DNA from 3 places in the Sporomusa rhizae genome. Region 3 is predicted to be linked to each of the others. Evidence: riboswitches for the same ligand, from Rfam matches in the RefSeq annotation. Region 3 holds a riboswitch; each other region holds the start of a gene.

Region 1 (4,227 bases), 140 kb from region 3:
TTCACGATAGTAAGCGGCGACTCATACACTATGTTGGGTGTAATCCCATCACTGATTTCGGCCTGTAACATATAATCGCCGCCTGCTAATGCACGTTCATCGGCATACACCGGCATCAACAGACGTTGCTTTGTGTCACCGTTTAGAGCCACAAAAGACTCTAAATAATCTTTTTGCCTGTCCAACGCGCCACCATTTGTATCTTCATTGGTTGCTCCGGGAGTAAACAAGCCGGCTACCGGCTGATGACTGCCTGCATCCAGCAGGCGGACGGTAACAACTGCCAGCTTTTGTACTCCAGAAGGATTATCAATATCCACCCCCAAATGCGTTACCGGGTGAATAGCCTCAACCTCCTGATTGGATGCCCCTTTGCCAATCAGCAAATTTTTGTAATAATCCCATTGCCGGTCTCTTAACAATAAAACGTTTTGCCCCCTACGATCATCGGTGTTACCGTCTTTATCTAAAGGTAAAATAATACCAACTACCGTAATCGGCAAAACGTCAGCTGTTTGAGACGCCGTCACGGCAACCGGCACCTGCTGCGTCAACGCCCCTGCCGTGATACTGGCTGTATACGAGCCAGGCGGCAATTCCGACGCCACCTGGAGAGGCAGCAAATCGTACCAATGGCTATAGCCGCCTGGCAGCAGCATTTTCCTTGTTAAAACATAATAATCTGTTCTTTTTTTTATCTCCCAATTTTCCTGAGTTCCGACAGGACTAAACCCTGGCGGCAGACTGATGGTAATGACCACCTCTTTATCGGCTGAGTCGCGGTTTTCAATATTAAACAGCGCCGCTGTTTGTGTACCCGAAGTTACAGAATCCTTGACCTTTCCCAAGTAATACGGAAGTTGACAGGAAAAAGTCAAGCCATCTTTGGCCTGACCAATAGGAATTGCGAACAATACATACAGCACTGTTACCAATCCAGCCAGTGCTTTTTTGATGGTCAAACTTTTTCCCCCTTTACACCAAAGACTTCGTTTATCCGATGACTAAGCCGCTCTAAGACTCCCTCTTCTCCAAATGGAAGTCATACCCCTACTGACACAGGCGAGCGTAAGTCTCTGGATAAGGGCGACTAACCTTCAGGTGGGGTCAAAACCCCATCTGAAGCTAAGTCTACTTTATGTAAATTTTATAGACGTTAAAAAAAGAAGGGTCAAAATTGACCCTGCGCTACTGCGCTAAGCAAAGGACTTAGTTTATGTGCTTTATAGAAAACTCCGGACTGTTTCCTGTCAGTCCGGGGTATCTACCAAAATAAATACTCCTGGCACTAGGTACCAGGAGTAAAATCCAGTAATCGCCTTTTAATAACATTTCCTACATAAAAGGATGCGTACTGTAATCCCCTCCCCATACCTCGTGGGTAAAACGGTGACTGTCAGTTAGGCAGTTCTCCTGACTCTGGTTCATTGCGCATCCAAACCTTCCCAAGACTTTTCATCTCAGTGGCATTCTCTTGGATTTGCTCCCCATTACAGTGGCGGGACCGCGCCGGCTTTTAACCGGTCTTCCCTATTAAGCCCCGTAGGGCACCTAGCTCAATAATATTTAGTTTTATTAATATTTTATCCGGTTTTCTATTCAATAGTCGGAATAGTAGGTTTATCTTTGCCGCGTTCTTTATACTTATTATCGACAGCATCTTTAGTGTGCTGTACATAGATATCTTGAATTCCCGGGTTTTCGCCTAAACCATGGATATAAGCATCAACCTGGAATCCGGCTGCAATCAATTGTGATTTATATGATTCCTTATCATCGCCAGCCATATCATTATTAGCATGATCGCCAGCAACCAACATCATCGGCATTAAAGTTACTTTCTTAATTTTGTTTGTTTTTAGTTTCTCAATAAGGTTTTCTATTGTGGGATATCCTTCAACCGTAAATACAAAAACATTTTTGAGACCGGCATCTTGAAGTTTCATCTGCAAGGCAGCATAAGCAGTATTGGATGGATTGACGCCGCCATGTCCCATGAAAGCAACCGCTTCATTTTTCCCTATTTTAGGTAATTGATTTTGTAATGCTTTTATAGCAAGCAAGTAATCATCGGGTTTTTCGCCTTCCTGTCCAGTATAATAAAGAAGCGGTCGACCCACTGATATTTTGTCAAAGGACTTTTCAAACGTTGAAACCACACGCATGAGTTTTTCATATTCATCCCCAGCTTCAATGTGAAGAGGCTGAATAATTACTTCTTTGTACCCTTCTGCTTTCAATTTCTCTAATGCTTGTTTTTCGGTATCAAATTTCAGTCCATCCCTATCAGCAAGTTTTTTGATGATAATTCGGGAGGTAAAAGCATGACGAACTTCATAATCCGGAAAAGCTGACTGAATTTTGTTTTCTACAGCTTCCGTGGTCACTTTTCTGGTATCTGCATAAGTAGTGCCAAAGCTTACAACCAATATAGCCTTTTTACCAGCACCTGCCGGAGCAGCAGACGCCACCGACGGAAGCAGACTGACGCAGCCAAACACGGCAAGCATGCACATTGTGACACATAAAGAATACAGTTTTTTCATAACAAATTCACTCCTCAAAATGTCTTATAATTCCAAGCCAAAGCAGGCGATTACACCGTATGCTGTTCTCTGTTCACAGTCCTCCCTCTAGATAATATATATGTATATCATGCTTATTTGGAAAAATTGAGGGTCATTTGACCCGCGCCAATCGGCGCAAAGTTCGAAAGGAAATCTTTAGAAAAATGGCATAAAAATTTAAACTCCTGACCATTTGCAGTCAGGAGTTTTTTAACAGTATGCTAAATGAAAACTCCTGGCAGTTAACCAGGAGTGAATTAAGCTAGTACGCCATAAAGCGTATACTGTAATCCCCTCCCCATACCTCGTGGGTAACAAACGGTGATTGTCAGACAGGCAGTTCTCCTGACTCCGGATCTTTGCTTGCTTAACCCTTCCCAAGATTTCATCCCAGTGGCATTTCTTAAGCTTGCTCCCCGTTACAGTGGCGGGACCGCGCCGGCATTTAACCGGTCTTCCCTATTAAGCCGTAAGGCACCTATCTCAACATATTTAGTTTTCTTATATGAAAATAGCATATCACCACAGGAAGCGATTGTCAATCCATTAGTCCCCGGCACTGACTGCACCGATAAAAAAACAATACGAATTTACTTAGATTTATGTGTATTACATAATTTTAAAAAATAAGGGTCAAATTGACCCGCGCCATCGCGCTAAGTTCGAAAGGAGTTTGAAGAAAAATGACTTAAAATATTAAAACTCCTGCCGTTTAAAAGGCAGGAGTAATAAACAGTATGCTAAATAAAAACTCCTGGCAGTTAACCAGGAGTGAATTAAGCTAGTACGCCATAAAGCGTATACTGTAATCCCCTCCCCATACCTCGTGGGTAACAAACGGTGATTGTCAGACAGGCAGTTCTCCTGACTCCGGATCTTTGCAGTTGCTTAAACCTTCCCAGGATATACATCCCAGTGGCAAATCTTAAGCTTGCTCCCCGTTACAGTGGCGGGACCGCGCCGGCATTTAACCGGTCTTCCCTATTAAGCCCGTAGGGCACCTATCTCAATAATATGTAATTTTTGGTTTATGAAGTTAGCATAACATCCTGGAAAACGAATGTCAATATCTCGTCCATTTTTAAAATTCATGATTTTTTCATAAGTTCTGCATAAGTTCTTCATATTTGTCATCTATACTGTACTTAAATCTTGAAGCAAAGGGAAGGTGTAGTATATGACAATGACTCATTATATGGAATTACTGGCTGTCAACCAACCATGGAACCTTATTATTTATATGGTTATCCCGGTAGCATTGGCAGAAGCACTTGTGGCAACAGAATTCTTCACGGTGTTTCTCCGCGGTTCTAATGCCGGCGGTTGGAAAACCCTGAACAAATGGATTGGAATTGTCCTGGGTTTTTATTTTTTAGGAATTTTCCTCAATTTGCTGATTACAGTTGTCCCCAGCATTGAGTGGCGTGGGATTGCTGATATCCTGGCAGTAGGTTCCTATCTCAGTGGTGTTATTCCCCTCTTTAGTATTGCCTTGCTTGAGCTTGGTGTGATTGGCAAAGGAAAATCGACAGATGAGAAAATGAAGCTCCACTTTATTCTTTTGACCGTCTTCCTTATAGTGGCACATATAGCCATGATCTTCGGCATGGTTGACCCGACAATTATGGGATGGAATTCCAACCCCAATAGCCATATGCAA
Region 2 (4,227 bases), 1.1 Mb from region 3:
GCTGGTAATCCAGTCATCATTTCCGGTGCAGGTCCCAGTATCGCCTCAACATTAGGAACGCTAAATTTAGCAGCATTTGCCTTGATTAACTCAACACCCTCAGGTTCACGCTCAATTGCAATTATTTTACCTTGCCGGGCTAATAACGCAGCCTCTATCGACAAGGAACCGGTTCCTGCCCCAATATCAATGACTGTATCGTGTGGAGTAATTCTAGCCTTTGCCAAAGTTAGTATCCTAATCTCCTGTTTGGTCATAGGTATGTCGCCTCTGATAAACTCACTGTCCGGAATACCTAATCCATAACTCATACCTTCACCACCATTACGCAATGCTCAAAACCAGGAGTTTCAGTCGCTTCAACTAAGGTCATTTCAGCAACAAGCTCATTATCATAGGATAAGTTTGTGCACAACCAGACAATAGCATTTTCAGGCCAACTATGCGTTAGTAAAATACGAGCAATAGTTGCCGGATTATGCTGTGTATCGGTTAAGATTCCCAACTTATGATGGGGTGGCTGGAAGTTAAGCATCTTATCATCCGCTTTCCTTCCATGCATGCTAATTAGATTCGCATCTTGCCAAACATCAGCTAACCGGGCAAACGCCAGCTGCGCCGAACTAATACCCGGAATAACACTAATTTGTTTAGCTGCAAATTTATTTCTGATTGCCGCCAACATACTGTAAAATCCAGGATCTCCCGACACCATAACTACAACATCCTGGCTAATAAGCTGTCCTTCAACAAAATCTAGTACGCCCATAATATCTTTGTCAATGACTTTCGTAACCTGGCCTGGGTTAGAAAAAGTATCGAGCGCCCGCTTGCTGCCAACAACAACCTTAGCAGCCGCAATTGTTCTGCTAGCTATTGGCAACACATAGTCAGGCGATCCCGGTCCAATACCAACAACTACTATTTTATGTCTAGCTTCCATCCTAAATGGCCTCCAATTTCCCGGGCGGTCTGGTCAAGCCCCAGTATGTCACCTTTTAAAGTCACAATGACTGTTCCCACAGTCAAATCACCAAAAACATAACGCATAGCACGCGCGCTGGCTCGTTCGGCCAATATTTGATATACACCCGTCATGTTATAACGGTCAATAATTGGCATGGCAGCTTCGGTAGTAGTTACCGCCAGAACCTCCTTAACAGCCTCCTGCGGGGCTCCGTTCGCCGCTAAATAGGCCGCTATCGTTTCTAAGCGGGCGTCCGCCATGCGATTATGAGTATGAAATATACCTGACGATACTTTGACTATCTTGCCGAGATGGCCGAACAGCAGCACCCGGCGCATGCCATACTTCACAGCATTTTCCAGCATATGCCCAATGAAATTACTTGTCTGCACAACGGCAGCAGCCGGTATTCCATAGCGATTGATCGCAATATCCTGACCAATCTTGCCAGGCGCAAATACGATATCATTATATCCTAATGCCTGGACAACACTAATTTGTGGTACAAGTGAATCTTTAAAAGCCTCTTCCGACATTGGCTCAACAATGCCGGTTGTACCAATAATTGACAGGCCACCAACAATACCCAATATGGGGTTTAGGGTTCGAGCGGCCAATTTTTCACCTTCGGGAATAGAAACAGTAACGACAGCACCTTTACCTTCGGGTAAACATTCGGCGACTGCCCGCGTAATCATAGCTCTCGGTCCCGGATTTATTGCCGGTTCACCAACAGCGACAGCCAACCCTGGTTTGGTTACTGTCCCTACACCCTGGCCAGCTTTGATAATAATTTCCGGCTTATCGGTAAGGACTACCTTCGATTCGATCCTGACGCCATTGGTAATATCGGGATCATCCCCAGAATCTTTTATTACTGTACCACAGCCACCACCAGTAATTATTTTGGTTTCAACAATAGGCACTGTCAGCGTAACGCCCTGCGGCGAAATTACCTCGACAATACTTATATGCTGACCTTGCCAAGCCAAAATTGCTGCCTTAGCAGCTGCTGCAGCACAAGTTCCAGTAGTTATTCCTTTACGCATTGGTTTATCTTTATCATCCAATAGAAAAACCCCCTTGTGCAGGGGGTATAACACCAAACAACAAAATAATTTATTTGCCTGATTATTGTACCCATACCTGCCTATCTTCCGTAGGTCCTAGCGGCATGTGTTAGAACAGGCAGGTCTCCTGACTTTGGCTCATCACATACCTAACCTTCCCAGTTTCCCAGTGGCATCTAAGGTAGCATCCCCATTACAGTGGCGGGACCGCGCCGGTTTTACACCGGACTTCCCTTTTTAAGCATGAAAGCACCCATTCCCTTACACTTATCCAATTATGATAGCTTACATAATTCCATGCGCATATTACATTTTCCTGCAAGCTAGCCAAGAATTATCAACTTTTTCTTACGTATAAATATTTTAGACAACTTTCACCTATAAAATTCAAATAAATGTCATCAGAAGACTTGGTTATCCAAAGTTTTTAGGATAAAGAGATTCAAAACATAAAGGAGATCCTGCGTGGGATCTCCTTTACTTTTGGTTTATTTTTCAGCTTTACCCAAAGCAAAGCCAGTCTCAAGCGCCTTCTTATTTAGTTCCTCAGTACCTTTTGGAACTCTGGCTAACACGGCCTTTGTTAGGCAATCCAGCTCTACTATACCGGTAAATCCGGCCAAAGCGCCAAGAGCAACAATATTAGCAACCATTACATTTCCCAATTCATTGCGGGCAATATGAGTGATTGGCAAAGCTAATATTTTAGCATTTACTTCAGGAGCAGTCTTAACTAGTGTGGTATCGATAATCAGCTTGCCGCCCTCTTTTAGAAGACTAATATATTTATTGCATGCCTCCTGACTCATAGCCAATAGAATATCTGCCGCTGTTGCTTTAGGATAATCAATTTCGCCGTCACTTATAATAACTTCAGATTTACTGGCGCCGCCGCGGGCTTCCGGGCCATAAGATTGGGTCTGAATGGTCTGTTTTCCGTCAACAATTGCAGCCTCTGCCAAAATAATGCCTGCGAGAATAAGGCCTTGACCGCCGGTACCACTTAAACTAATCTGCCACATTATTTATTCCCCCTTTTAGCCTGAACATGGGCAATAAGCTTGTCATATTCGGCTGTAAATTCAGGGGCTTCTGACCGGTGAAGTTCTCCAATTAAGAATTTATCCTTAAGCTGTTCCGGTGATAGTTTGGCAGCAGCCTGTACAGGCATAGCATGTTCCTTTTGCCATTCCAGCATTTTAGCGGCCGATCCCATCTTATTTTTGCGTCCATACGAAACAGGACATTGAGTTATAGCATCAATAACGGAAAAGCCTTTATTTTCAATACCCTTAACAACAAGATCAGTTAACATATTGGCATGATACGCTGTAGCTCTGGCCACATAGGTAGCACCAGACGCAATTGCCAAAGCTCCAATATCAAAGGCTCGTTCAATGTGTCCATAAGGCGCCGTAGTTGAGCGGCTTGCTAAAGGAGTAAGCGGTGATGACTGACCTCCGGTCATACCATATATATTATTATTAAAAATAATCGTAGTTAAATCGATATTCCGTCGAGCGGCATGGATAAAGTGGTTACCCCCAATCGCGGTAGCATCTCCATCACCAGTAATAACCAACACATTTAACTCAGGATTTGCCAGTTTTATACCCGTAGCAAAAGTAAGGGCCCGGCCATGCGCGGTATGCACGGTATTAAAATTCATATATCCCGATGCCCGTGAGGAACAGCCAATGCCTGAAACAATTACAGTTTTATCTTGTTTAAGATTTAACTTGTCAATAGCGCGAATAATAGACGCTAAAATAATACCATTGCCGCAGCCTGGACACCAGATATGTGGAAAGGCTGATGGACGCAAATACTTTTCGATGTTTGCCATTATCTAGCACCTCCAGCCGCTGTAACAATTGGTTCCAAAATTTCTTCAGGCTTAAACAGCTCACCATCGACCCGGGTAACAGATACTACTTTATCACGTTCGACATAGCGTTCAATCTCGCCAACTAATTGTCCGTAGTTCATTTCCGGTACTATGACTTTTTTAGCCTTTGCTGCCGCACGTTGCACAACATGACCCGGAAATGGCCAAATTGTTATCAACTTCAATAAACCAGCTTTAATGCCTTGCGCTCTGGCCGCCTTAACCGCAGCAATTGCCGCTCTGGCCGAACCACCGTAAGAAATAACCAATACTTCAGCATCATCAAGATAATGCTCGGTATA
Region 3 (4,227 bases):
GATTAGTCAGCCAGTTGATGTGATGATAATCCCAAAGCCATGGCGCAGTCACTTTGACGGCATTATAGCTGTCAAAATACCCCCAGCCGGCAAAGACCCGTCCTTGACCGATTTCACGGCGCTGCTCCCATAACTGGGTTAAGGGAATCAGACTATAGCCGATATGGGCTTCCCCCGGCAAAAACCGTTTGCGTTTGCCCACAACCGCAATCTCATGCGTTCCGGCGCTGATTTTGAGTACTGGCCGCCCGCCTTCCAAGCGAACCTTAGCACCATTTTGCTTCTGCCAGTTGTGATTACTGTAGGTTAACAGCATCTCCAGCCGCCCGGCGCCGTCTGGCGTTTTGCCTACAGCAAGCAACACTCCGGTCAGATCATGTTCATGTTGGCTCCTCCCCATATGTCTGGGATAATATTGATAGTAGCCAAGAAAATAATGGGTGTCACTTTCCACCACCGAATAATACACGGCTGGTTTCGGCGGATAAAACATCAAATTGTACCAGTTATTATTCAGCCGCCAGTCGTGATCATAATCGACTGCTGTAAACATATTGGTCTGGGCGGTCAGGCTATCTTTATTATCCATTTTGCGGATAACCGGCGCCCACTGCTCAGCAACCAGCAAATCATCTGCCGCCGAAATTGGCTGTACGCACAATAGCCCTATAAGTAGGAAAGTTATAAGACATATGCTTTTTTTCATGCTATCACCCCGGATAAATAACGAAATCACCTATGTTATTCATCACTATCTACTTTTTGTTATATACTGTTACTTCGTCAATAGAGTAGACCTCCATATTCCACGTACCACCCCGGGGAGGTGACTGAATAATTACTCCCTGTCCGACAAAGGAAATAAGATTTCCTGTTGCCAACCCAGTTTCCAACAGGCTTTGCAGTCTTTGTTCCGACGTTCGGACCACAATCGATTTTCCGGGGGTGTCACGGAGTTCAATTACCGCATAGCAGCTATTGGAATTCGCATAACAATTGATTAATGCGACGTGACCATATAACTGAACCAGCGGCGGCATTAATATAACGCCGGAAACAGGTGGAATCGTCGTTGCAGCAAAACCGATCTGCAGTAAAGGGGTGTTTAAAAATAATACTAACATGGCCAGACCGATTACCCGTAATGTTCTACTCATGATATTTATTCCTCCTAAATAGTATCTAATCTATTATCTTTGGAGTCAGCATAATAACCAGCTCGGTCTCAGTTACTTGCTTAAGGGTTGAGTGAAACATGCCTCCCACTAGCGGCAGGTTTCCAAGCAAGGGAACTTTGAAGGTATCTTTGGTTTCCTGACGCTGAATCAAGCCGCCTAAAACAATGGTCGAGCCACTCTTAACCCGCAGGGTGGCATCAGCCTGGCGGGTCCGGATATTCGGATTGCCATTTTTCGTAGTATTGGTTTGATTACTAACTTCCGGCTGAATGTGGGTGGTTATATAGCCATCTTTGTTTACCGTAGGGGTTACCTCTAGTTTAATGCCAACATCGACATATATTACGGAGATGATGGGTACACTGCCGGTGGTAGGCTGGGAAGTTTCCACAGCCAGCTTGTCCCCGATTAGAATTTTTGCCGTTACCCCGTCTAAGGTCGCGATCCGCGGACTTGCCAGCAAACGGCCTTTCTTGTTTTCAACTAAGCGGTTAATAACGCCTTGAAGATTTACGCCATAATTATTCCCGATACCGATCCTAAACTGCAGTTCGTCGTTAGGAATGGCTTGCGGCAGCTTGGTCGATGCGCCCCAGTCAATGCCAAGATTTGACAAATCATCACGGTTAAGTTCGACGACCTGCACTTCGAACATCACCTGTTGCGGCGGGGTATCAATCTGGGCCAGTAAATACTTAACCTGTTCATAGACATCAGGGCTGCTCATGATCACCAGGATATTCCGCACCGGATCTGCTTTGAGCTTGTCCTCAGGCACCAAAGCACTAAGCAACGGCTTCGCCTGCTCGACCTTTAAATAGTTCAGCCTGATAACCAGGGGACCTGCGTCTAAGAATTCGGGCTGACTGTCTGACACCGGCACCTGAGGGGACGCGCTAGTTGCAGCAGGCGGTGGATTTTCCGGACTTGTCCCGGAAGGTTCGACGCCGGCCGGTGCAGCTAAAGCCAGCCAGGGCAATGAAAACAGCAGTAAAACCAATGCTAGAAAGAAAGCACAATGCCAGCGGCAACAGGTCACTATATTCACCGGCTTTCGCAAGTTATATGTTTTGATAATAATAAAAAGAAGCCTCCTGCGATGTGATTGGATGACACATGCAGAGAGGCTTCTTGATTTATCCCGATAAAATTCTAAGAATAAATAATCAAGATTGTCTTACTAATCCCCTCCCTATCGCTCGCAGGTCAACGGTGATTGTTATACAGGCAGTTCTCCTGGCTCTGAATCATCGCTTCTCCAAACCTTCCCAAGACTTTCTTCTCAGTGGCATAACATGGAGTTGCTCCTCATTACAGTGGCGGGACCGCGCCGGCTTTCAACCGGTCTTCCCTATTAAGCCCTGTAGGGCACCTGTACCAATATTATTAAATTTTTGCTATATTTTACTTTATATTTAAATATTACTACATATGGTTAATTTTGTCGAAGGTTTTTGTCATGAAAATTTCGACAAAATTTGCAGAACATCCAGGATAAAAAAACCTAACAGCTCGGATTACATTAGCTGTTAGGTCTTCTCTCTATGCGTGTTGTTTTTCTTCAAAGGTGATTGCTCAATCCAATCACCTTTGCTACTTCAGTAATTACTGCTTCGGTCAGGTCTTTTTGCTTCGGTTCAAACTTGTCATGATCGGACGTTACATAACCCGCCCTACGCTTTCTATCAGAAACTCCAGCGCATACCCGCGTCAACTCGCCAGTCAGTTTCTATGTCGCCGCCTACGCTCTTTTCCAGATTGGCATAGGCATAGGAGTTTTGGCCGACCTTGGTGCTGCCGCCGAGTTGGAAGACGCCCCAGCTGCCGCCAAGGCTAATCTGGCTGCTTTTGGCTTCCTCGGCTATAAACCGGCTGCTGAAGTCGCCGCGGAATTCATGAGCCAAGAAGGCTTTTGCATAGATGCTGCTCTTGTCCGTTATCCGGCCTACGCCCACACCGATGCGGCCTACCAGGCTGGTAAAGCCATCCTGGCTGATGTTCATGGTCCGGTAGTTGCCGGCGGCATCTTTGACATCGCTGGTGGCCGTATAGTCTTTGCCCTGCAGCCGGCCCCAGCTCAGCTCTATCTGCGGCTCTACGTACAGCCCGTTCCTGTATTCAATCCGCCGGCCATATTCCGCGCTCACCGACAGGCCGTTGGTTTTGTAGTCACCTGCTACTTTATGGCCCATTTCGTTGTAGACGGTGAAATCATTTTTTATCTGCCCGCCTTTTAGGACGATGTCGGTGTAATGCCCTTTGTCTCCCTGCCAGCTGCCGTACAGAGACAAACTGGTGGCCGTATTGTCGCCGCTGCCGCCAAGGATGTAGTCGCTGTCGCCGTCGTTATGGCTTACGGCCACACCAAGGCGCCTGCCGCTATTTACTTCTTTGTCATAACCGATCTGGACGGCTTTATAGCTGGTACTGTAACGGGTGTTGTCCTGATCGTATTTGGATTTTCCACCGTAAATGTTCGCCCAGATCCCGGCCGACAACGGCGACAGCCGCAGTTCTCCCAGCCGTTTTTGCATATCGTTATTTTCTGCCCGCCACAGCATGGCGGAGGACACCATGGCCGATTTGGTGCCGCTCATGATCATGGTTTCGTATTGGCCAAGCTCTATGGGCGGTTTCGGAGTTTCCGGCGTTACCACAGAACCTTCCTGCAAATTGCCTGTTCCTCCATTTTCAGCAAATTTGATTGTGCCGACTCTCCACAATATGCCGGGAGCGGTCAGTCCTTCGCCAATGGCTACTTTACCTGTCAGATTACGTTCGGCTCCATTGGCTGCTGCATAATTGCTGTAGGTCAGTTTGCCGGCCAGGGCGTTCAGTACTTTGTTGACGGTTTCTTTTGCTTCGATATTGATGCCGCTGCTGTCGGTCATCAATGTTATGGCCGAGCCGGCCGCCGCCTTTTTGATACTGATGCCGCCTCCCATGATTTCCGCCGGGTTTTGGCTGTTATGGCCATAGATGACCATGGTTTTGCCGCTGTAGTTGTCTATGGCGATGCCGGTATTGCTCTTTTGCTGGATAATGCCCC

The links. Region 3 has a riboswitch for cobalamin ahead of SRRS_RS05585 (type II secretion system protein GspD). Riboswitches for the same ligand answer to the same signal wherever they lie in the genome.
Region 1: linked by a shared signal. The riboswitch ahead of SRRS_RS05135 (sirohydrochlorin cobaltochelatase) and the one ahead of SRRS_RS05585 (type II secretion system protein GspD) in region 3 are both predicted to bind cobalamin.
Region 2: linked by a shared signal. The riboswitch ahead of cbiD (cobalt-precorrin-5B (C(1))-methyltransferase CbiD) and the one ahead of SRRS_RS05585 (type II secretion system protein GspD) in region 3 are both predicted to bind cobalamin.

Annotation. Positions count from the first base shown of each region.
Region 1 covers NZ_CP156925.1:1,121,494-1,125,720, reverse strand. Annotated here, with positions in the region: gene SRRS_RS05140 (hypothetical protein) at 1-962, opposite strand, end outside; cobalamin riboswitch at 1,386-1,570, opposite strand; gene SRRS_RS05135 (sirohydrochlorin cobaltochelatase) at 1,596-2,546, opposite strand; cobalamin riboswitch at 2,885-3,064, opposite strand; cobalamin riboswitch at 3,404-3,587, opposite strand; gene SRRS_RS05130 (DUF6803 family protein) at 3,745-4,227, shown strand, end outside.
Region 2 covers NZ_CP156925.1:2,412,275-2,416,501, reverse strand. Annotated here, with positions in the region: gene cbiT (precorrin-6Y C5,15-methyltransferase (decarboxylating) subunit CbiT) at 1-311, opposite strand, end outside; gene cbiE (precorrin-6y C5,15-methyltransferase (decarboxylating) subunit CbiE) at 308-943, opposite strand; gene cbiD (cobalt-precorrin-5B (C(1))-methyltransferase CbiD) at 922-2,016, opposite strand; cobalamin riboswitch at 2,137-2,309, opposite strand; gene SRRS_RS11075 (2-oxoacid:acceptor oxidoreductase family protein) at 2,526-3,059, opposite strand; gene SRRS_RS11070 (2-oxoacid:ferredoxin oxidoreductase subunit beta) at 3,059-3,883, opposite strand; gene SRRS_RS11065 (2-oxoacid:acceptor oxidoreductase subunit alpha) at 3,883-4,227, opposite strand, start outside.
Region 3 covers NZ_CP156925.1:1,263,291-1,267,517, reverse strand. Annotated here, with positions in the region: gene SRRS_RS05595 (hypothetical protein) at 1-706, opposite strand, end outside; gene SRRS_RS05590 (hypothetical protein) at 756-1,157, opposite strand; gene SRRS_RS05585 (type II secretion system protein GspD) at 1,183-2,217, opposite strand; cobalamin riboswitch at 2,387-2,569, opposite strand; gene SRRS_RS05580 (autotransporter outer membrane beta-barrel domain-containing protein) at 2,864-4,227, opposite strand, start outside.